Regions from separate parts of the Paenibacillus sp. sgz302191 genome, predicted to be linked through region 1. Evidence: riboswitches for the same ligand, from Rfam matches in the RefSeq annotation. Region 1 holds a riboswitch; the other holds the start of a gene.
What was found. Region 1 has a riboswitch for thiamine pyrophosphate ahead of AC3G2T_RS00025 (thiamine phosphate synthase). Riboswitches for the same ligand answer to the same signal wherever they lie in the genome.
Positions count from the first base shown of each region.

Region 1 (11,797 bases):
GCGAGAAGCTCGGCTACAAAATCCGCCAGGCGCAGCTGGAAAAAGTGCCTTATATGCTCGTCGTCGGCGAGAACGAGAAGCAATCCGGCCAAGTTTCCGTAAGAAAACGGAACGAAGGCGACCTTGGCAGCCGCAGCATCGATGAAATCGTAGGGCTAATGATCGAAGAGATTCGCATGCGGAAATAATTCGGGATACTCCGAGGGCCGCTCGTGAACGTCGGGCAAAAGGGCAGACGCCCTTTTGCCCGGGGCGAGGAGCGTAGGGGGGCGACCGCCGCCATGCTGCGCGCCCCCGCGGGTTCGCGCGCGGTGGTTGGGGGCCGCTGGGGCTGGCTGGGACCGTTAAGGCTGACTGGGCCAGTTGGGCAGCGGCTGGGGACGTTTGGCCGCGGAACGGCTGGGGATGCTGGGAGCCGGCTGGACAGCATTAGTACCTCTGGGCCACTGTGAATACTGGGCTTGCCGGAGCCGCTTCGCCTGCTGTACCCGTCGTGCCCGCTAGTGTAGCTTTGCACACCGGTCAGCGCTGGAACCCCTGGGCCAACTATACATGCTGGGCCCGCCGGAGCCGCTTGACCTGTTGGGCATCATACCAGTTGGGACGGCTGGGCCTATGCTGGGGCCAGGTAGCCCTGCCAATGCGCAGAGTGCAAAAAGCCTGCAAAAATACATCTTTTTGCGCCGTAATGCGCATGCTTCGAAAAATGCCTGCAAAAGTGCAGGTTTTCCGGCCGAATGGGGCCTCAAACCCATCATCGGCGGGAAATTCCTGCACTTTTGCAGGCTTTACCCTGAAACGGGCCGGTTCCGTCCAAAAAGCCTGCACTTTTGCAGGTTTTACAAGCTGCCGAGCCATCCCGAACCACTCCGAACCACTCCGAGCCGCCCCAGACCGCCTTTCGAATGGTCGTGCTGTCAAAGGCCTTTAAGGTCCTTCGAAGCCTAGTCCCCCAAACGACAAAAAGGGGTTGTCCCAAAAAGGAGCTGCCCCAGAAAAGGGTTGTTCCAAAAATCAATTGATGATTTTCTATGTCCTACTTTGCTTTGACCTAAAGAAAGGACCTCACTCTCCACCCGGTAGTGGAATTTGAGGTCCTTTTGCTCGATTTTTGCGCTGTTCCCGTACTATTCGAACGCTTTTGGGACAGTCTCTTTACCGCATTTGAGTTTATTTTAAGACGCCATGCACTACTGGCTGCCAGCTGTCTTATTTCAAATTCTCGGGGTTCAATTGCAGCAGCTCCGGCAGCACGAAAACGCCGTCCTTGCGGATCAACACGTCGTCGAACCAGATTTCGCCGCCGCCGTATTCGGGGCGTTGGATGCACACGATATCCCAATGCAGCGAGGACTTGTTGCCGTTGTAAGCATCGTCATAGCAGTTCCCCGGCGTGAAGTGGAAGCTGCCGTCGATTTTCTCGTCGAACAGCGTATCCTTCATAGGGTGCTGGATGTACGGGTTGACGCCGATGGCGAATTCGCCGACATACCGCGCGCCCTCGTCGATGTCCAGAACTTCGTTGATGCGGACGGTATCGTTCGACGTCGCCTTCACGATTTTGCCGTTCTCGAACTCAAAGCGGATGTTCTCGAACGTAAAGCCGTCATGCGGGGTCGGCGTATTGTACGAGATCACGCCGTTCACCGACTCGCGCACGGGCGCCGAATACACTTCGCCGTCCGGGATGTTCAGCCCGCCGTCGCATTTGACCGCGCCGATCCCTTTGATCGAGAACGTAAGATCCGTACCCGGGCCGACGAGACGAACCTTGTCCGTGCGGTCCATCAAATTTTTGAGCGCGTCCATCGCCTTGGACATTTTGCCGTAGTCCATCGTGCACACGTCGAAGTAGAAGTTCTCAAACGCCTCCGTACTCATCCCGGCAAGCTGTGCCATCGAAGGAGTCGGATAGCGCAGTACGACCCATCTCGTATCCTTCACCCGGATATCGAAATGCACCCGCTGATAATAAATCGAGTTGTACAGCTTCATCCGGTCAGCCGGAATGCCAGCGGACATTTCGTACATGTTCGCGCCGCCGCGCACCCCGATGTAGCCCTGCATCTGCTTCATTTGAAAAGCGTCCGCTTCCGCCCATTGCGCCATCTGCGCTTCCGTGCTGTCCATAATCAGCTGCCGCATCACGGTATGGTCCCGCAGGTTGACATAAGGATGCGCGCCCGCTTCGTGAACCTTTTTCACCAGTTCTTTTACAAATATGGCGTCTATCCCGTAAGCCTCAATCAAAACGTTTTCGCCGGGCTGCGCTTTAACCGAATAATTCACCAACACATCCGCAAGCCTTGTTAGTCTGGGATCCAGCATCTCTATTTCTCCTTTTCCTCTTGGGGCTCAATTTCAAAAGACGGCTCGTTGATCTGGAAACCGACCGTCGTCAAATAAAACCACTCGCCGTTCTCTTCCTGATGCTGATCAAGCTCATAGATCATAGAACGGAATTTGCTCAGCCACGCGGCGAACTTTTCCTTGCTCATCTTCACCTCAAGCTGAGTCGCCATTCGCGGCCATTGCTTGCGGTCGGGCGAAGGAATCTGGAACGCCTCCTCCGGCGCCTGGATCGCTCTCAGCCTTGCGCGGCCAAGGACGCCAAGCGTCGCTTCGCGGTAGTAGTTCTCCACTTCGGAGACGTACGGAAGCAGCTCTTCACTAGGTACAAAGCCCCGGGCGACGGCGCGGTAAAACTTTTGCACGATGCCGTTTTTGAGCTCTGTCCGGACGACGGAAATAAAACCGTGCTTCTCCAGTTCGTTCAAATGATAATGCACCTTCGCGCGCGCCATCCCGAGCAGCTTGGCAAGCTGCTGCCCCGTGTAGGCTTTCTCGATCAAAAACAGCAGCACTTTCGCGCGCAGCGGATCGCTCACTGTTTTTAATTGTTCAAGATCTTCAATAATATAAATCGGCAGCATGTGTGATTCGACCCCTCTCTATCTTCTGAAAATCATTTATTAGACAACGGTCAAATCTTTTTAACCGTATCATAATGCGCAGCAAAAGCATTGTCAATCGACGAAAAGGCCTATAAATCAAAAATAGTTTGGAAGCGCTTCACCAAATTCATGGAGCCAAGTTTCTTTCTTTATGGTAGCAAAAAGGGACGTTTCTGTCATCCATGACACGAACGTCCCTTCTCCTTATGCCAATTATCCGGCCCTTCATACCGGCTGAAACAACGTGCCCGCGATCTGCGGCTAACCGTATATCCGGCTCCCGGCTTCGCGGAATTGCTGCGCTTTTTCCTCCATGCCGCTGCTCAGCGCCGTCTCCTCTTCGAGGCCCCTGGCATGGGCGTACGAGCGAATATCCTGGGTAATTTTCATGCTGCAAAATTTCGGGCCGCACATAGAGCAAAAATGCGCGGTCTTCGCGCCCTCGGCGGGGAGCGTCTCGTCGTGGTACTCGGCCGCGCGTTCGGGATCGAGCGACAGGCCGAACTGGTCACGCCAGCGAAATTCAAAGCGCGCCTTCGACAGCGCGTTGTCGCGATCCTGCGCACCCGGATGGCCTTTGGCCAGATCTGCGGCGTGCGCGGCGATTTTGTACGCGATGACGCCTTCGCGCACATCGTTCTTGTTCGGCAAGCCGAGGTGCTCTTTCGGCGTCACATAGCACAGCATCGCGGTGCCGAACCAGCCGATCATCGCCGCCCCGATGGCGGAGGTGATGTGGTCGTAGCCCGGCGCGATGTCCGTCGTCAGCGGCCCCAGCGTGTAGAACGGCGCTTCCTTGCACACTTCAAGCTGGCGGTCCATGTTCTCTTTGATCTGGTGCATCGGCACGTGCCCCGGTCCTTCGATCATCACCTGGACGTCATGCCTCCAGGCGATCTCCGTCAGCTCGCCCAGCGTTTCGAGCTCGGCAAACTGCGCCTGGTCGTTCGCGTCGGCGATCGAGCCGGGACGCAGGCCGTCGCCCAGCGAGAATGCGACGTCGTAAGCTTTCATAATTTCGCAAATGTCCTCGAAATGCGTATACAGGAAGTTTTCCTTGTGGTGGGCCAGACACCAGGCGGCCATAATCGATCCGCCGCGCGAGACGATCCCGGTCACGCGCTTTGCCGTCATCGGAATGTAGCGCAGCAGCACCCCTGCGTGGATCGTAAAATAGCTGACGCCCTGCTCCGCCTGCTCGATCAGCGTGTCGCGGTACACTTCCCACGTCAGGTCTTCGGCCTTGCCGTTGACTTTTTCCAGCGCCTGGTACAGCGGCACCGTGCCTACGGGAACCGGCGAGTTGCGGATGATCCATTCGCGGGTCGTATGAATATTTTTGCCGGTGGACAAATCCATGATCGTGTCGGCGCCCCACCTTGTCGCCCAAGTCATTTTCTCCACTTCTTCTTCAATGGAGGACGCGACCGCAGAGTTTCCGATGTTAGCATTAATTTTCACTAAAAAATTGCGCCCGATAATCATCGGCTCGCTCTCCGGATGATTGATATTGGAAGGAATGATCGCCCGGCCCCTGGCCACTTCGTCGCGGACGAATTCCGGCTTGACGTTTTCGCGGATAGCGATGTACTCCATCTCCGGCGTTATGATGCCTTTGCGGGCGTAGTGCATCTGGGTCACATTGCAGCCGGATTTGGCCCGCAGCGGCCTGCGGTGCAGGCCCGGAAACACTTCCGCCGCTCCCTTCGCATTCTCCGCGGAAAGGCCGTTGTCTTCAGGCTTGACCTCACGGCCGATGTAAGCTTCCACGTCTCTGCGCTCTTCGATCCAGGACAGACGACCCGCCGGCAGCCCCCGGCGAATGTCGATCTGCTGCTCGGCATCGGTATACGGACCGCTCGTATCGTAGACGCGGACCGGCTCGTTCGCCTCTGCTTCCCCGAACATGTTCGTGGAAGCTCCGAGCGCGATTTCCCTCATCGGCACCCGGATATCGGGTCTTGAGCCCTGCACGTATACTTTACTGCTGCCCGGAAAAGCAGATATTTGAATAGTTTTGGTTCCGTTTGCCGTCATGGCCGATCCCTCCAGTTTTTGATTGCCGCAAGCAGCTCTGCGGCCGCTTCCTTGGGCGAGTGCGCCTGGGTGATCGCGCTCACGACCGCGACGCCGTCCGCGCCTCCGCGGAAGACGGCCGCGGCGCCTGCGGCATCGATCCCGCCGATGCCGACAAGCGGCAGCCGGATGCCGCCCTCGCGCATCCGCACCAGCTCTGCGGGCCCCATGACCGCACGCGCATCGAGCTTCGTGCGCGTGGCGTACATGGGCCCGACGCCCAAATAGTCGGCGCCTGCGGCCAGCGCCGACTGCGCCTCGGCAAGATTGTGGGCTGAGATGCCCACAATCTTGCCCGGAAACCGCCGCCGCACCTCGGCGGCGGGGGCGTCTTCCTGGCCGACGTGGATGCCGTCGGCCTCCAGCTCTTCCGCCATCCGTTCATCGTCGTTGACGATGAACGGGATGGCGCGGCGCGCGCACAGCTCGCGCAGCTGTGCGCCCAGCGCGAGCATGGCCGCGCCCTCCAGGGCGCCGGGGCCTTTCTCGCGGTATTGGAACATCGTCACGCCGCCGTCAATGGCGGCTTCCAGCACTTCAAGCGGGTCAGCCCCCGCACAGTTCGCGCTGCCCATAACCAAATAAAGCCGCAGCGCATCGCGCAGCCGGTCTTCGCTTAATTTCATACGCCACCCCGTTTCCGGCGTCCGTAAGCCCAATGGTTCGTCGGGCCGTGCCCGCCTCCGATATGAAGCGGCTCGGCGATCGCCGCCTGAATGAACTGCTTCGCCAGCCGGACCGCTTCCGGCACTTCAAAGCCCTGCGCCAACCCGGCCGCAACGGCTGAAGCGAACGTACAGCCCGTCCCGTGCGTGTGCCGGGTTGCGATGCGCGGCGCCGTGAACTCGGTGAACGCCTCGCCGTCATACAACAGATCCGTCGCGTAATCCGCATCCTCCGCGTCGTGGCCGCCTTTGATCATCACGTTCCTGCAGCCGTACTGATGAATGCGCTTTGCGGCTTCTCTGCGCGAAGCCGTATCGGTGATGCTCACCCCGCTCAGCGCCTCCGCTTCGGGGATGTTGGGCGTTACGACCGCCGCCAGCGGCAGCAGGCTGTCGATCATGGTATCGATCGCTTCCTGCTGCAGCAGGGAAGCTCCTCCCTTGGCGATCATGACCGGGTCCACGACGACCCGGCTCCAGCCGTACCGCCGTATCGCGGCTGCGGCCGTACGAATAATGTCGCTGCTGAACAGCATCCCCGTCTTGACCGCATCCGGCGGCAAATCATCGCCGATTGACGACAGCTGCCGTTCCACGGCTTCTACGGGCAGCGGGTATACGCCCTGCACACCGAGCGTGTTTTGCGCGGTTATAGCCGTAATCGCCGACATCCCGAATACGCCCAGCTCCTGAAACGTCTTGAGGTCGGCCTGAATGCCCGCCCCGCCTCCGCTGTCGGAACCTGCAATGGTAAGCGCCTTATAAATGGTGGACATAGTTAATTCCCTCCTTTATATTTCACACTCGGCTGAACCCTTCGATCGGACTGCTCGCCGAAGCGTAACGTTTTTTGGGAATGCGCCCCGCTTCAAAACCGGCGCGTCCCGCTTCTATCGCAAGCTTCATCGCCAGCGCCATCTTTACCGGGTCTTTGGCGCCGGATACCGCCGTATTCAGCAGCACTCCGTCAGCTCCCATCTCCATCGCCAATGCCGCATCCGAAGGCGCGCCGATTCCCGCATCGACGATGACCGGCACTTTCGCTTGTTCAATAATGAAGCTCAGGTTGAGCGGATTGACGATGCCCAGCCCTGTGCCGATCGGCGAGGCTCCCGGCATAATCGCATGCACGCCTAACTCCTGCAGCCGTTTGGCCAGCAGCACGTCGTCCGAAGTGTACGGCAGCACGATAAAGCCTTCTTCCAGCAGCATTTCCGACGCTTTCAGCGTTTCGACCGGATCAGGCAGCAGCGTCCGCTCGTCTCCGATCACTTCGACCTTGATCATGTCGCAAAGGCCGGAAGCTTTCGCCAGCCTGGCGATGCGAACCGCTTCTTCCGCGGTTTTGGCGCCGGCCGTATTCGGCAGCAGCGTGAACTGCTCTACATCGAGCATCGACAAAAAGTTCGGCTGACTCGCCTCAAAAATGTTCATCCTTCTCACCGCAAACGTTAAAATCTGCGATCCGCTAACGTCGACGGCCTGTTTTTGAATATGAAAATCGGGAAATTTCCCCGTTCCGAGCAGCAATCGCGATGTGAATTCATAAGATCCTATTTTTAACATTGTCATTATCCCCCTCCGACAAAATGAACGATTTCGATTTTGCTGCCTTCGGCGATTTCGGCTCCGTCGTGATCCTGCTTTTGAAGGATCGCATGATTCAGCTCCACGACGAGCATTTTACCGGTTAATTCAAAATGCTCCAGCAGCCCGCTCACCGTCGTTACCGTATCCGGCACCTCCACGGCCTGGCCGTTAATGTGCAGCTTCAATAGCGCTCAGCTCCTTTCTATTTTCCCGATGCGCGGCCCGCGGACAAAAAGCATCCCGCCACTCGCGGCACCCGGCCACGTCCCCGGATTCCTCGTCCAAAACGATATCCGCCATGATCCTGCCGGTTAACGGACTTAACAAAATGCCGTTCCGGTAATGTCCCGCTGCGATAAAAAGCCCCTCATATTCCGGCACCTTGCCGATATAAGGCAGGCCATCCCCTGTCTGCGGCCGCAGCCCCGCCCACGCCTTCTCCCATTCGGCTTCGCCAATGCCGGGCATCAAGCGCTGCGCCCGCTCCAGCAGCAGGCTCAGTCCGTGGAGCGATACTTTGCGGTCGTAGCTGCCTGGGAGTACGGTCGCCCCGACGACCAAGCGGCCGCCCGCTTTGGGCACGATGTAGCAGCCGTGCGAGAACAGCGTTTTGACCAGCTGCGGCTTGTGCGTCAGGACGGAAAAGCATTCGCCTTTTACCGGATGCATTGGCAGCCGGACGCCAACGCCGGAGAGCAGCTGTCCGCTCCAAGTTCCCGCAGCGACGACGACCAGATCGGCGTGCAGCGGCCCGTCGCTCGTCATGACGCCGGCCGCCCGGCCCTTGTGGACGAGCAGCCCGAGCGTCTGGACGTACTCCCGCAGCCTCGCGCCGAGCGCCGCAGCCGCTTGCGCCAACGCTTGCGCGAGATGCGGCGCGTCCACCTGCCCGTCGTCCGGCAAATATAGCGCCCCGAGCGTGTCCGGGCTCAGTTCCGGCTCCAGCCGGACGGCATCGGCGGCGCTGAGCCACTCGGCCCGTTCGCCGGCGGCCTTTTGCAGCTGCGCCCGCGCCCGCAGCCCGCTGCGCTGCTCCTCCGTCAGTGCGACGTGCAGTAGCCCCTCGCGGATCAGGCCGATATCGATGCCCGTTATCGATTTCAGTTCTTCCGCCAGCTGCGGGAACATGCCGCGGCTCTGCCTGGACCATTGAAACAGCGGGCCGGTATCCTCCATCTCGGACTGCGCTCCGAGCATCCCCGCTGCGGCGGAGGAAGCTTCCGCACCCAGCCTGCCTCTCTCCAGCAGCGTCACCCGCTGCCCCCGTTTCGCCAGCTCGTAAGCAATCGAACAGCCGATCACGCCGCCGCCGACAATAATCACATCAGACTTGCCAGTGATGTTCATTTATCTCTCCTCCTCGCGCTTCAGTTCGCTTGCGTATGCCTGCACAGCCCGCAGCGGATCGGCCGCTTCCAAAATGCCGCTCATCACAGCCACCCCGGCCGATCCGGCGGCCAGCGCCGGCTTCACCCGCTGCGGTGTTATGCCGCCGATCGCGATGACCGGGACCGCCGTGCGCACCGCAACTTCGCGCAGCTGCTCCAGCCCTCTCGGGGCGGCTCCCGGCTTGGAATTCGTCGCGAAAATGTGCCCGTACATGACGTAGTCCGCCCCTTCCCGCTCTCTTTGCAGCGCTTCTTCGACGCTGTGCACCGAAAAACCGGCCCGGCCGACGTTCGCGGGGCTCGTCGCCCGAACCGACGGAAGCGGCGGCGAATCGCCCGGCAGATGAATGCCGCCAAGCAGGGCTTCCGCCGCCAGGGAAGGATGTCCGTTCATGTACATCCGCGAGCAAGGCACCCCAGCCGCCATGATTTGGCGAATCCCCTGTAAAATTTCTTCAGCCGTCTTGTCTTTCTCCCTGATGTGAATGGCCGTCACGTACGGCCAAATCCGCGATGCGATGGAAGCCAGCTCGGCCCAATTCTGTTTTCCCGTCGATATGACATGAAGCTCATTACCCGGCATCCGCTGATAGGCTCCTTTCCGATACAAACAAAAAAACCACTTTTCCGAAGAAAAGTGGTTATCGCTGGCGCCGCACTCCAAAAAAACATCAAATGCCGCATCTATTCGAAAGTCCGCTTTCCTCCGCTGGTATGACCCAGTTCAGGTTCAAAGGGTTCAGATCGCTCTGTCTCAGCCTTACGGCGCCCCTAGGGATTTGCTTTCAATGATTCAATTGTTCAGTCGCTATCCATCATAACACGAAGAGCGCAGATTGAAAATAGATCATTCAGATCCGGTCGATTTTATGGAAAATCTCGGCCCATTGCGAGACTTGCTTTTAGCCCTGCAAAATTTCCTTGACAATTGCTTTAAGAGGAGTCAGCGTTCCGATCAGGTTCTTCAGGTCATCCGACGTTTTGGATGTTTCGCCTTCGGCAACCGCCTGGAAAATCCCCGCGAACAAGGCGGCTACAGGCTCCGGAAGCCCGCCTTGCAGCAGAATCGCCTTTTGCTCGTCGTATGAAACCGATTGATAGACAACCTGTTTGCCGGATACCTCTGAAATCACCTGCGCAAACTCGTCAAAGCTCCACGTTTCACTTGCAGTCAGGTTATAGGACTTGTTCTCATGACCTTCCTGCGAAAGGACCACGGCACCGGCCAAGGCAAGATCGTTCCGAGTCGCCGTATTGACTCTTCCGTCGCCCGCATTCGTGACCAATGCTCCGAACTGTACCGCCGCGCCTACCGATTGAGGGGTAACGAACACGTCCGTATAGAGTGAATTGCGCAGGAACGTGTACGGGATATTTGCCGCGAGAATGAGTTTTTCCGTTGACACATGCGTCGGAGCAAGAGCCAAGTTGGATTGTTCGCCAAAGGCGAAGCCGTAGTATAAAATATGACCAACCTTGGCTGTTTTAGCCGCTTCGACTACATTCGTGTGCTGAGCCATGCGCAGCGTTTCATCGTGAGCGTCAGGGCTCGGAATGAAAAGCAGCTTGGAGGCGCCGGCAAAGGCTTGTTCGAGCGAAGCCCGGTCGTTATAGTCTCCTTGACGCAATTCAACGCCGAGTTCGGCAAGCGCAGAAGCTTTCTCCACATTGCGGACGACCGCAACGATTTGATTCGCCGGCACTTTTTTATCCAAAAGATGATGAACAACAAGACCCCCCAATTGACCTGTAGCACCCGTAATTACAATAGACATGAACTCATCGTTCCTTTCGCTTCAAATTTAGAAAATAGTCAGCCGTTCGTTAAAACTTTCCGTTCGTATTTTTCCACTGATCCTTCGGCGGAATCGCCTCGATGATGTCCCAATGCTCGGCGATTTTACCGTTATCCAACCGGAAAAGGTCATAGACCGCAGTATCCGATCCGCTAAAGCTTGCTTCGCTTACAACCAAAACAAAATTGCCCTCTCCGATAAGCTTCCGCACTTTAAAAGAACCGGAAGCGCCCCCCTGCTTGGCCATTTCCTGGAACGCCTTCATCACTGTCGACACCCCGTCCCCAAACATCGGGTTATGCTGGATGTAATTGTCGCCGTTGTAGTAGGTCGGGAATGCCGCCGGATTTTTGCCCATGAACACATCCTCGTAAAACCGGCTGATCAAAGCTTTGTTCGCCTCGGTCTTGTCGAGATCGGCGACCTCGGCGTTTCCGTCAACCAACGTATGGCCGCTTGGATTAGGTGCGCCAATATCTTGCAGGTTGTCCCAGTGCTCGACGATCCTGCCGTTTTCGAATCTGAAGATGTCGAACACCGCTTTCCGCGAACCGAAAAGGTTAACCTCGGAATGAACGGCCACATAATCGCCGTCTTCGATCACCCTTTTGATATCATACGTCACACCGGCGCCTTTCATTTGCTTGATGGCCTCGATCACAGTCTCTCTGCCGCTCGGAAAAGCGAGGTTATGCTGAATGTATTTGTCCGGGCTGATCCATTTCTCCATGGCCGCCGGATCTCCGGTTTCGAAGCTTTTCAGCACCGCGGCCGCTTTGTCCTTATTGCTCGTTGCGATGATGACGGATCGGGCCGAAGCGTCCCATTTCACCTGTTTGCCCAGGATTTGTTTGACGAAATCGGCAGGAACGTACGTTTTGCCGCTTTCGGACAAAATCGGCGCCGCCGGCAGTTGGACCGTTTTGTCATCTACAGCCGCTTCCTTACTGCCCACGCGGATATGAATTTTCGTCTTGTCTTTGCTTAGCGTGACGCTTCGATCATCCGCATTCCAGACAATATGCTCGTTATCGTCCCGGACTCCCAGTTTCGTCGCGACAGCCCGCAACGGCAGCAAAACTTGATCGTTTTGCAAAAGCGGAGCATCCGCAAATGTATCCTTTTGCCCGTCGATCACGATGCTGATATCCCCGGTGGCATTAGCCGCAAAAGCTGGCATGGAAGAAGATACAAGAAATAATCCGGCTAACAGGCTGGAAGCAATATGCTTTTTCATTATTTTGGATCCGCCTCGATTCGTTATGTAATCAAATCAGTTACATGTTAATGCAAAAAAATAGGCATTATTTATTTTGCGCCACTCACTC
Region 1 is NZ_JBYLHY010000001.1:1,795-13,591, reverse strand. It holds gene thrS (threonine--tRNA ligase) at 1-188, shown strand, start outside; gene AC3G2T_RS00065 (aminopeptidase) at 1,210-2,328, opposite strand; gene AC3G2T_RS00060 (ArsR/SmtB family transcription factor) at 2,331-2,933, opposite strand; gene thiC (phosphomethylpyrimidine synthase ThiC) at 3,216-4,991, opposite strand; gene thiE (thiamine phosphate synthase) at 4,988-5,656, opposite strand; gene thiD (bifunctional hydroxymethylpyrimidine kinase/phosphomethylpyrimidine kinase) at 5,653-6,471, opposite strand; gene AC3G2T_RS00040 (thiazole synthase) at 6,494-7,261, opposite strand; gene thiS (sulfur carrier protein ThiS) at 7,267-7,470, opposite strand; gene thiO (glycine oxidase ThiO) at 7,454-8,632, opposite strand; gene AC3G2T_RS00025 (thiamine phosphate synthase) at 8,633-9,256, opposite strand; TPP riboswitch at 9,358-9,456, opposite strand; gene AC3G2T_RS00020 (SDR family oxidoreductase) at 9,576-10,448, opposite strand; gene AC3G2T_RS00015 (stalk domain-containing protein) at 10,498-11,706, opposite strand.

Region 2 (11,797 bases), on a different contig from region 1:
GCTGGTCACCGATCATGCAGTCGATTATACCGCTCTGCGGCAAATACTGGCGCAGGACGGATTGCTGTACGAACAGGGAGGGGAAGGCATATTCGTGTACACTTCGGGAACCCTCCCTTCGATCAGCCTGTCCGGCGAGCAGCGCTATATGGGCCGCGTTTTTGCGCTGATCATAGCCGATGAATGGGAGACGGCGGAGCAGTTGGAGAATCGGCTGGAGCAGACCTTGCGCCGGTTATATGCCCAAACGCTTCCCGGGAGCCCGGCGGGCGGAGCCGCTTTTGCGCATACACAATGAAAACAGAAAGGGTGAGTGGAGTGATCGTTGTAGAGAGCAAGGAGCTAACCGAGGTGGTGGCCTCTGTTTTAGGAATCGACGCAGAGACGATGTCGGCCATTCATGAGAAGACCGATCTGCGGAATTACAATCTGGGCTCTATCATGGCAATCGAATTAGTCGTCGCTTTGGAAGATCGGTTTCAGATTGTCATCCCGGAAGAGGAGCTGACCTTCGAAAACATATGTACCCTAGAGAGACTGAAGCAGTTGGTTGAAAGACGCAAGTCTTCATTGGGGGAGGGATAGCAGATGTCCTCCGCGATGCTTCAAGTCCATATTCAACCGGGCACGCACTGCTTGTTCGGCAGCATCCGGAACGTGCTTGCTTCGAACTACGGTTATTCGATTTCCGAGGCTGAGCTCTATTTCATGTGCGACGGGATGAACGTAGAATATGACCCGGCGCACAGGCCCTTCTGGGTCGGCCGTTCAGGCGAGGCTATGCTGCAGCAGTTCGCTTTGCACGGCCCTGCGCGTTTGCGCTATGACTTTCGGATAGACGGGGAAGAGGAGAAAAGGGAGCTGCTGCGCGATCTGCGGCAAACGCTGCTCTCCGGCCACTTGGCGCTGCTGTTCGTAAACAGCAGCTGCCTCGGCTTTCACAAGGTATACCTGGAAAATCCGGGCCGGCAGCACGTAATTATTCTCTACGGACTGGATGAAAATAACGACGTGGCCTATGTCGGCGATTCCTTTCTGTTAGATGACGGAGGGACAGTGCTCACCTATAACGGACCGACTCCTCTTCAAAAGCTGCTGCAAGGCGTGTATGGTGCGGCCTTCATGGACGGGTTGCACACCACCGATGCTTCACGGAAGGAGAGCGTGACCGGGCTCGCGGCTGAACGAATCCGCCGGTTTATTTCCGGAAAAGCGCTCAAAGCCGGCGTCGAACACGGACATTCGGCTTACATGGCCCTTTTCGACGATTTGCAGCAGAGCATGCCCGCAGATGATAGCTCCTTTACGGAACGCTGCCAGGAAGTTTACTACTGCTTGAGAATCGGCGGCATCCTCCATCAGCTTCTATACACGAGGCAGTTTGCCGAGCAGTATCCCCGCGAATTTGCGGCGTCAGACAAGGATTGGCCGGCACTGCTCGAAGAGGAGGAGACCTTGTGGAAAAAGCGCCTCTGGCAGCTCTATAAACTTGGACTGCAGCGAAGAAAGGAGGGCTGGCCCCTGTTTCTGGAGCAGACCAAGGAATTAATGGACCGCGAGACCGGGCTCCTGCAGGAGTACGCCGGCCATCTGCAGGCCATTGGCTGATACGCGGGCAGCTCCCGGAGCGTGGCGCTGCGCTGCGTGACAGCGGTTGGCCGATATGAGAAGAGGACCGCCAAGTTCGCTTGGCGGTCTTCAGGTTGTCCAAAAAGCCTCGCGTCAGAGGCGATCGCTATCATCATCTGCCTGCTGCACGAAGAAAACCTGCAAAAATACATGAATTTGCATCCGTAATCGCTGGCCGCGAACAATTCCTGCAAAAGTGCAGGCTTTTCACCGAACACATGGGCTCCCGAGTCACTTTCAGCGAAAATTCCTGCACTTTTGCAGGTTTTTCGCCAAAATAAACGATTATTACAGAAAAAACCTGCATTTTCGCAGGTTTTCTCTGTACCAATCTGCTTTCTGCCCGGTTGCTTCCTGCCCAGTTGCGCAGCTCCACGATCTGCGCTTGGAGTGATGCGTGCAGGATCAAGATAACCCTGTTCGGATTTTTGGCGCTGTCAGCGGGGGATTCATATCTTTTGTGAATCATTCCGGTAGGTCTTTGTAAATCTGCCCGTCCGATAAAAACGAAGCTGTAAAAAAAATGCTGCGGCAAATCTGCAAAAAAAAGCCTTGCGAAAAATGTGTTTTTCGTATAAAGTATAGCCAAATGAATAGCTACACGGGTGCTTGATGAAGTCAGGCTGAGATAGCGGCCTTATGCCGCTGACCGTCAAACTGATCTGGGTAATGCCAGCGTAGTGAATGGTGTGCTTCTTCAAAGTTGCACTGAACTTATGCCTGCCGCATGCCCGGTGGGCTTTTTCGTGTTTGCCGGACATTCATTTTATGCATATTAAGATTGAAAAGGGAGTTGATGGCAAGATGGCGAATGCACAGTCTTCATCCAAAGCTTTAAAATTGACCGATATCCTGGTGACCATCGTCATTGCGGCGGTATTTGGCGTTATTTACAGAATTTGGGGCCCTATTTACGATATTCTCAAACCCATAGGGCTTCAGGCGGAGCAGCTCAGCTACGGGATGTGGTTTATTGCCGCCACGTTCGCGTTCCTGATCATCCGCAAGCCGGGCGTTGCGATTCTCGCCGAGGTTGCTGCCGCTACGATTGAAACGTTCTTCGGCGGCGAATGGGGGATTTCCACGCTGGTATACGGGCTGCTTCAAGGTCTCGGAGCCGAAATCGTGTTTGCTATCGTCCTGTACCGGAAGGCGAACGTAGGCGTGGTCGTGCTGGCTTCGATCGGATCGGCGCTGCTGTCCTTGATCGTAGACGCCTATTACGGCTACATCGAGTCTCTGACTTTCTGGAACTACTGCCTGTTCATCGGCTTCCGTCTGCTCGGCAGCATCCTGATCTCCGGCTTCTTCTCCTATTATTTGGCGGCGGCTATCGAGCGCACGGGCGTTCTCAACGCCATCCGTCCGGCGTCCCAAAAAGATTACGACCAATTGAGGTAAAGCTTATGATCCAAAATGCAGCAGTCGGCGTTACCGACCTACGTTTGAAATATCCCGGAGACGATGCCCCCCTTTTATTCAAGGGGGTTTCCTTTTCATTCCGCCCCGGAGAAAAAGTGCTGCTGCTCGGTCCGAGCGGCTGCGGAAAGTCCACCCTGCTGCAGGTGCTGAGCGGGATGGTTCCAAGCATCGTCGAGATTCCGATGAAAGCGGAGGAGCTCCGGGTCCCCGAGCGCTGGGGATACGTTTTCCAAGATCCGGACACCCAGTTTTGCATGCCGTACGTCGATGAAGAGATTGCTTTCGTGCTGGAAAATATGCAGGTTCCGCGGGAACAAATGCCTGCGCTGATCCGCCGCTATCTCGAAAAGGTAGGCCTTCATCTGGACGATATTCATACGCCAATTCAACAGCTTTCGCAGGGCATGAAGCAGCGGCTCGCAATCGCCAGCGTGCTGGCGCTGGAGCCGGAGGTGCTGTTCCTGGATGAGCCGACCGCTTTACTGGACGAGGAGGGCACGCGCCAGGTGTGGGAGACGATCCGGGCCGCAAGCCCGGGAAAAACGCTCCTGATCGTGGAGCACAAAATCGGCGGCATTCTCGATCTGATCGACCGCATCATTGTGCTTTCCCCAGACGGCGAGGTGCTGGCCGACGGCAAGCCGGAGGCGGTGTTTGCGGAGTACAAACCGAAGCTCCGGGAGTTCGGGATCTGGTACCCGGGAGTGTGGGACGACTATGCTGCGGGCCGTGCGGAGACCGCATGGGACGAGGGGCCGCCGCAGGTCAAGCCGCATGACGGGGAAGTTCTCATGGAGATGAAGGATTTTCAGGGTATCCGCGGCGGAGAAATCAAGATCCATGTGGATCGCTTATCCGTCCGTGCCGCGGAATGGATCGCCGTCGCCGGGCACAACGGAGCGGGCAAAAGCTCGCTGCTCCTGGCCATCATGCGCCTGATCCGGACCAAAGGGCTTTGTTCGATCGCAGGGGTCACGGGCAAGAAAGTGGAGGACGCCGCGGCCAAAGCGGCTTTCGTGTTCCAGAATCCCGAGTTTCAGTTCGTGACGGGCTCCGTGGAGGACGAAATCGCTTATTCCTTGGAGGACGCGCCCCCAAGTCTGACGGAAAAGCTGCTGCAGCAGTATGACCTGCTGGGGCTTCGCGGCAGGCATCCGTTCCAGCTTTCCATGGGGCAGAAGCGCAGGCTGAGCGTGGCGTCGGCTCTCGTGCGGGGGCAGCGCATTGTGCTGCTGGACGAGCCGACGTTCGGATTGGACGCGCGCAATACGTTCCGCATGCTCGGGATGCTGGAACAGCTGCGCAGCACGGGAACTGCGATCGTCATGGTGACGCACGACCATGAAATCATACGCCGCTGCGCGAGCCGGGTATGGCACGTTGCGGAAGGCCGCGTGACGGACCAATCGCCGCAGCAGTTCCTCGCGGCATTCGCCGCCGCCGCGGAAGGAGGGGCCGTCCTGTGCAACTGACGTTCACATATCGCGAAACATGGCTGCACCGGGTAAACCCGGGCATCAAGCTGATCGCCTCCATCGCCTTATTTGCGGTGGTGGTGCTAACTCATAATGTCAATGTTATGATCTATTTGACGTTGGGAACGATTCTCCCGCTGCTGCTGTTCACGGGCCATCCCATGAGGCGGCTGATGCTGTATATTTCTCCCTTCGCGCTCATATTCATTTCGTCGGCGTCAGGGATGACGATGTTCGGCAGCGGAAGCACGACCTGGTTCCGGTACGGGATTATCCACATCACCGAAGAGAGCTTTTACAGGGGCGTTCATCTTGGCCTTCGGGCGCTGCAGATAGCTTCGGTCGGGCTGCTGTTCAGTCTGACGACGCGGCCTGTCGCCCTGTTTTATTCGCTTATGCAGCAGTGGAAAGTGCCTCCCAAGTACGCGTACAGCTTCCTGGCCGCCCTGCGGATGATTCCGACGCTGATCGAAGAGTTCCAGACGCTACGTTACGCGCTCAAAATTCGCGGCCGCAAACGGCGGAATCCGCTTACCGGCTGGTATGCGACGCTGCGCATGTATTCGATTCCGCTGCTCGCCCAAAGCATCCGCCGCGCTCACCGGACAGCCGTCGCCATGGAAGCGAAACGCTTCTCGGTCGGCAAGCTGCGGACGTATTACTACACGATAGGCTATTCGGCTTTTGACGGATTGTATTTGCTGTGCATAGCGCTGCTGCTTGCCCTGTCTTATGTGCTGGGCACCGTGTGGCCGTTTGCGGCAATAAACGATGTGCGTTAGCATTCCCCTGCCGGCCGGTTTTCGCCGAACCGGCTTTTTTGCTTTTGCGGAGAAGAATTGATTTTCTGTTATAATAGGATCAATAAGTTTATGAGGGGGTTCGAAAACATTCATGTAAATCCCATTTAAACTATTATAATCTCTATAATATTTGTTATAATGTTATATTGGGATAAAAGATCATTTTGGATATTGGCAGCGGCATCAACTACAACAGATCGTTATAGTATTCAGTTGTCGATTGAAAGGAAAGCGGGCGAATAAAGCCAGGAAACTGCTCAAGGAGTTGATGGAAGATGATTTTGGCGAAAAAGGTCAGAATTCGGCCAACTCCTGAACAGGAACAACAGTTGTGGCGTTCGGCTGGAACGGCTCGGTGGGTGTACAATTGGGCGCTTGCCCGACAGGAAGAAAATTACCAGAACGGCGGGAAGTTCATTCCTGACGGAGACTTGCGGAAAGAACTGACGAAGCTCAAACAGACAGAAGAATATGCGTGGCTATACGAAGTGTCCAACAACGTGGCGAAACAAGCTGTCAAAGACGTTTGTGAAGCATTCAGGAACATGTTCAAGGGACATGCGGGGAAGCCGAAGTTCAAGAGCAAAAAGCGTTCCAAACCTGCATTTTATCAGGATACGGAGAAGTTGAAGGTCGGAAACGGTCAAGCGTTACTTGAGAAGATCGGCTGGGTAGCAACATCCGAACAACTTCCCGTTGGTGTGAAGTATAGTAATCCGCGCGTATCGTTTGACGGGAAGTATTGGTATGTCTCTGTGGGCATTGAACAGGAGCAGGAGAAGCTGGAACGATCGGGCGAAGCCATAGGTATTGATGTAGGGATAAAAGAGTTGGCGGTATGCAGTAATGGGATGGTGTTTAAGAACATCAATAAGTCTGCTGCCGTAAGAAAGACGGAGAAACGCTTGCGTCGGTTGCAGCGCAAGGCTTCCCGTAAATACGAGATGAACAAGGAGGGGAATCGTTTTGTCAAGACATGCAATCTTGTAAAAGTCGAAAAGTCAATGCGTTTGCTTCATCGGAAACTAACGAATATCCGTACCAACCACATTCATCAAGCGACAAGCGCAATAGCGAAAACCAAGCCGAGCGCTGTAGTGATGGAAAATTTGAATGTGAGCGGAATGATGAAGAACCGCCACTTGAGCAAGGCGATAGCCGGACAGAAGCTGCATGAGTTTGTGCGGCAGATGAAATACAAGTGCGAGAAGATCGGCGCGAAATTTTTGCAAGCTGATAAATGGTTCCCATCATCAAGATTGTGTTCATGTTGTAGTCAGGTTAAGCAGAATCTGAAACTATCTGACCGCATCTACGAATGCACTTGCGGATTAATGATGGATCGTGACTTGAATGCGGCGATCAATCTATCTAAATTGGCGGGCTGACACGTAAACGTCATCGTCAATATGTAGGATTCGTTGCATCCGAATTTACGCCTGTGGAGTGTTATATCAAACGCGAGTAGCTCTGGCAAAAGCGGACACGTTGAAGCAGGAAGCAAACAAGGATTTATAGACTTTTATAAGTTCTTGGCAACGGATGACTATGGAGTTTAAAAGTACGCGAGGCAAAGTTGATAAAATCGGGTTCATCGATACGGTATTGATGGGATTGGCGGACGACGGAGGGCTATTGATCCCGAGCGAAATCCCGCAAATCCCGCAGGACAAGCTGAAGCAAATGGAGCAGTTGTCCTACCAGGAACTGGCCTATGAGATTTTTTCGTACTTTACCAATAACGAAATTCCGCAGGAAGATCTGAAGGAGCTGATCCGTCAAAGCTATTCGACGTTCCGCGATCCCGAAGTGACGCCTGTCCGCAAAATTTCGGACAACCTGCATGTGATGGAACTGTTCCACGGTCCGACATTCGCTTTTAAAGATATTGCGCTGCAGTTCCTGGGCAATCTGTACTCTTACGTGTCCAAGAAGCAGAACAAAATTATTCATATCCTTGGAGCGACTTCCGGCGATACGGGCGCTTCCGCTATCGAAGGAGTCAGAGGCAAGGAAGGCATCCGCATCTGCATTTTGCACCCGCACCAAAAAGTGAGCCGAGTGCAGGAACTGCAAATGACGACCGTGCACGCGGACAATGTGCTCAACCTGTCGGTCAAAGGAACATTCGACGACTGCCAGGGAATCATTAAAGACCTGTTCGGCGATGTGGATTTCAAGAACAAATACCACCTGCGGGCAATCAATTCGATCAATTTCGTCCGTATTTTGGCGCAAACCGTGTACTACTTCTATGCGTATTTCCGCACAGCCAAGCCTTCCGGTGCTGAAAAGCTGAATTTTAGCGTTCCGACGGGGAACTTCGGGGATATTTTTGCGGGCTATTTGGCCAAAAGAATGGGGCTGCCGATCGGCAAGCTGATCCTCGCTACGAACGAAAACAACATTCTGGAACGGTTCGTCCATGAAGGAGTGTACAAGCCGGGCGAATTCGTCAGCACGTACAGCCCGTCGATGGACATTCAAGTGGCAAGCAATTTTGAAAGATACTTGTACTATTTGACAGGGGAAAATGCCGCAAAGGTTTCGGAATATATGGCCAAATTCAAAGCCGAAGGCGAAATCCGCATCGATGAGGAGCTGCTTCGTCAGGTGCAGGCCGATTTTGCCGCTCACGGCGTAGGCGGAGACGAGTGCTTGCGGACGATCGGCACGTACTACAAGGAGAACGGGTATTTGCTTGATCCCCATACCGCGTGCGGTGTAGCTGCCTATGAGAAATGCAACGGCGCGGGCGAAGTATGCGTGACGCTCGCTACCGCGCATCCGGCCAAGTTCAACGAGTCCATCGAAAAATGCGGTATCGAGCAGACGTACCCGGAGCAAATCGCTCAACTGCTGGACAAACCGCAGTACCAAGTGATCGTCGACGCTTCCGAAAGCGAAATTGTCGGACAGCTTGAAAAATTTTATACGCTGGCTTAAAAAAGTGCAAAAAGAAACGCCTCCCAAACCCGCAAGGGCCGGAGGCGTTTTTTTGTTGTCTTACTTCACGTGGACGTAAGTCGTGGCTTTGTCGCCGCTCGGCAGCACAGCGGTCAATTCGAACGAAGTGACGTTGCCTGTCACGCGGACAGTGCCGTCCTGATCTACCGATACGGTGCCTGCAGCCCCTTTGCTCGAGTCGCCCTGAACATCATTTGTAATCAGCAGCGAGCCCAGCGCAAAATTGTATTTCGGCACGTCCCCTTTTTCATACTGAATGCCGTAGTTGTCCGTGATGGTCAGGTCCATCGCCGTGAAGGCATTGAACGAAGCGGAGCCGGCAAGCGTGTAGTCGTAAGAAGTGTTGCCGACCTTGATTTGCTTGGCCTGGACAGGATCGGCTTTGACGTTGACCGTCACCTGCATGTTCTTCACTTCATTGTTGATCGTTTTGAAAGCGACGCTGACCGTTGCCGTGCCCGCTTTGTTGCCGAGGGCATAGCCGCGGTGATCGGCGGATACGCCTACTTTAACCACGCTCGGATTGGAAGAAGCGATCGACTGAACCATTCCCGGCATCGCGACTTCTTCGCCTGCGGCGGTTGTCGCTTTGATCACGATTTCCTTGGCAAGCTTGCTGACGGCGGGGTTCTCGGCATTTGCCCTTGTTTCCTGGCCGTTCAAGCCTGTAGCCGAAGCCGTCAAACCGCTGTCGATCACATTGCCCAGATCGTAAGTTTGAGCGGAGCTGTAATCGGTGCCGCCCGCCGTTGTGGAAGCGGCAATCGAAAACATGCGGGTAGCCGCCGTGTCAAGGCCGCCCAGCGTTACCGTGTAGTCTCCCGCGGTCAGAGCGCCGTCCTTCGGAGTCAAAACGGCGGATTTTTTGTCGCTGGACCACTCCGTTGTAGACGGAACGGCTGTCGTTCCTTTGCTCAAAGCAAGCGTGGCTTTTGTCGTGTCGACTTCCTTGTTGAGTGTGACTTGCACCTTCGTTTTGTCGCTCGAAGCCTGGACGGAGCTGACGGATACCGGGGTCGCCGTTTCCGCCGGCGGCTTCACCGGATTTGGCCGAGCAGCGTAGGAGCTCACGACGAGGTCCTTGCGGTCCGCAGCGGCATCGCCTGTTTTGCCCGCCGGATGAATGCCAAGGTCAGAAGCCTGCTTGACTGCGTCCGCAAACCAGGGGCTGCCGGTTGTGCTCACCTTTTTGCCCAAACCTTTCAAAAGAATAGTGTCCAACTGACCGGTCGTCACTTTATCGCCGGGAGCAAAAGTCGTGTCCGTTACGCCATCGATCAGCCCGGCTTTTTTGGCTGCTTCGATGTAAGGAATCGCCCAACCGTTGGCCGGGTCACCGGCGGTTACGTCCGTGAAGCTGGAAACCTTGACGGCAGGGTCTACCTTGATGCCGAAAATGAGCGTGGCCACTTTTGCGAACTGTGCCCTGGTCATATTTTCGTTGATGCCGAATGACGTGTCGGACACGCCTTCAAAAACGCCTGCCGCCAGCAGACTGTCGATCTTGGCTTTCAGGCTTGCGTCGCTATCTTTCAAATCCTGAAAATCAGCGGACGTTTTTGAGGCCGCGGCGGCAGCCTTTCCTGCCGGATCTACGAGCGCTGCAGCTGTATAGAAAGAGAGAGCCATTGTGCCGAGTGCGATGATGGATAAAGATTTTTTCATAAGTACCTCCTGAAAATAATGGATGGTTCGGGTCAAGCATAAGTATGAAACCCTGCAAATCTGCTGCTATGTGAGCTGGCGCGGGCTGACAGCCTTAATTATAGATTGCTACAATTACGCTGTCATTGTCAAATTGTTGTAATGAGAGTGAGAATCGAACCAACCGGAAGGGAGGCTCTTCTCATATCTCAATGCGCATGCGGCAGCACTCAACTGCCTAGTTATGGTGGCGCGAAGAAAACCTGCGAAAGTACAGTTTTTGCCCGATAGATACGCTGGCCGCGGCATATTCCTGCAAATGTGCAGGCTGCCCGAGCAAGTCGCGACACTCTGTGAGGGCTAGGGGAGCGAGTGCGGCTATTTGGAGGACAGCTGCCTTTTTTAGGCCCGCGCCTCTCCCGGTGTAGGTCGTGGAACTGCACAACTGGGCGGGAAGCAGCTTGCTAGGGAGAAAACCTGCGAAAGTGCAGGTTTTTTCTGTGGAGTTGGCTTGTTTTGGCGAAAAACCTGCAAAAGTACAGGAATTTTTGCTGAAAGTGAGTATGAGTCTATGTGTTCGATGAAAAGCCTGTACTTTTGCAGGAATTCTTCGTAGCCAGCGATCAAGGACGCAAATTCATGTATTTTTGCAGGTTTTCTCCCCACAGGGCAGCCTTGTGCCCAAACTCAGCGCCAAAGCCCGTGCAGGAGAAGCATGGGTTTCAGCAGCCTGAGATTTGCGGGGGTATTTAGGTCATACTTTTGGCGCTATTTTGATTAGCGAGAAAAAGAGGGGGTTACTCCACAGCCGGACTTTTACAGGTTTTTCTATGCGCAGGGCTTATCGGTGATGTGCCACCGGCCGGCATGTTTCGTTCATGAGCGTGCTCAGAGGTACGCTTTTTCCGGCAGGCCACCGAATCTGTTTGCGGGTATCGGAGGGGTTAGCCAATGCGAGGGGATCCCCCTCGAGAGCGGCCAGGCTTCCCGCATGAGCACCGCGCACAGCTCCCGGCGCGCGGTGTGTGCCACATGACAGCGGCCGACCGCATATGGAATAAACGTATGGGCGCTTGTTTTTGTTGCACGCATTTGCGAAATGCCGCGCATTCGTGCACAATATAGTAGATGAGAATGTTTATCACTGAGATGAGAAAGCGGGAGTGAATGAAGCTATGGAAATAAAAGAAGCCATCCGCCAGCGCCGCAGTGTCGGAAAAGTGAAGCAGGACCCGGTGCCGGTCCGTTTCATTGAGGAAATACTGGAAGCGGCCGTATGGGCGCCGAATCACGGGCAAACCGAGCCGTGGCGCTTCTGGGTCATGACCGGCGACGGCCGGAAGCTGCTTGGCCGCGGCTACGCGGAAGTCGCGGCCGCTGAGGCGGGCGCGCTGCCCGGGGAAGAGCTGGCGCAGCTGCGCAGCGCGCAAGAGAAAAAAGCGTTCCGCGCTCCGGTCGTGATCGCGGTCGCCGTAACGCCGGCCGGCCTGGCCGGAGTGCCGGCGATCGAGGAATACGCCGCGGCGCACTCCGCGGTGCAAAATATGCTGCTGACAGCCCACGCGCTGGGGCTTGGCACGATTTGGCGGACGGGTGCGCCGACCTACCATCCGAAGATGAAAGAAACGTTCGGCCTTACAGGAGCGGAGGAGCTGGTCGGTTTTATCTACATCGGCTATCCCGAGGGAGACGTGCCGAATTCCAAACGCACACCTTTTGAGCAAAAGACGGTGTGGGTCACGGAATAGCCCGCGCACAAAAAAGATGCTGGCTTAGAATTAAGCGCAGCATCTTTTTTTGGTGCGGAGCAGCGAGTCAATCGGCCTTGAAACGACGCGGCCCCGCTCAAGCTTATTT
Region 2 is NZ_JBYLHY010000008.1:186,413-198,209, forward strand. It holds gene AC3G2T_RS14220 (preATP grasp domain-containing protein) at 1-298, shown strand, start outside; gene AC3G2T_RS14225 (acyl carrier protein) at 319-585, shown strand; gene AC3G2T_RS14230 (BtrH N-terminal domain-containing protein) at 589-1,608, shown strand; gene AC3G2T_RS14235 (hypothetical protein) at 1,742-2,218, opposite strand; TPP riboswitch at 2,221-2,330, shown strand; gene AC3G2T_RS14240 (ECF transporter S component) at 2,434-3,030, shown strand; gene AC3G2T_RS14245 (ABC transporter ATP-binding protein) at 3,036-4,523, shown strand; gene AC3G2T_RS14250 (energy-coupling factor transporter transmembrane component T family protein) at 4,514-5,308, shown strand; partial or broken gene AC3G2T_RS14255 (IS607 family transposase) at 5,517-5,645, shown strand; gene AC3G2T_RS14260 (RNA-guided endonuclease InsQ/TnpB family protein) at 5,605-6,717, shown strand; gene thrC (threonine synthase) at 6,878-8,275, shown strand; gene AC3G2T_RS14270 (S-layer homology domain-containing protein) at 8,336-9,961, opposite strand; gene AC3G2T_RS14275 (nitroreductase family protein) at 11,116-11,688, shown strand; gene AC3G2T_RS14280 (pseudouridine-5'-phosphate glycosidase) at 11,792-11,797, opposite strand, start outside.
Region 2: it holds a riboswitch for thiamine pyrophosphate, as region 1 does, so the genes downstream of both, AC3G2T_RS14240 (ECF transporter S component) here and AC3G2T_RS00025 (thiamine phosphate synthase) in region 1, are expected to answer to the same signal.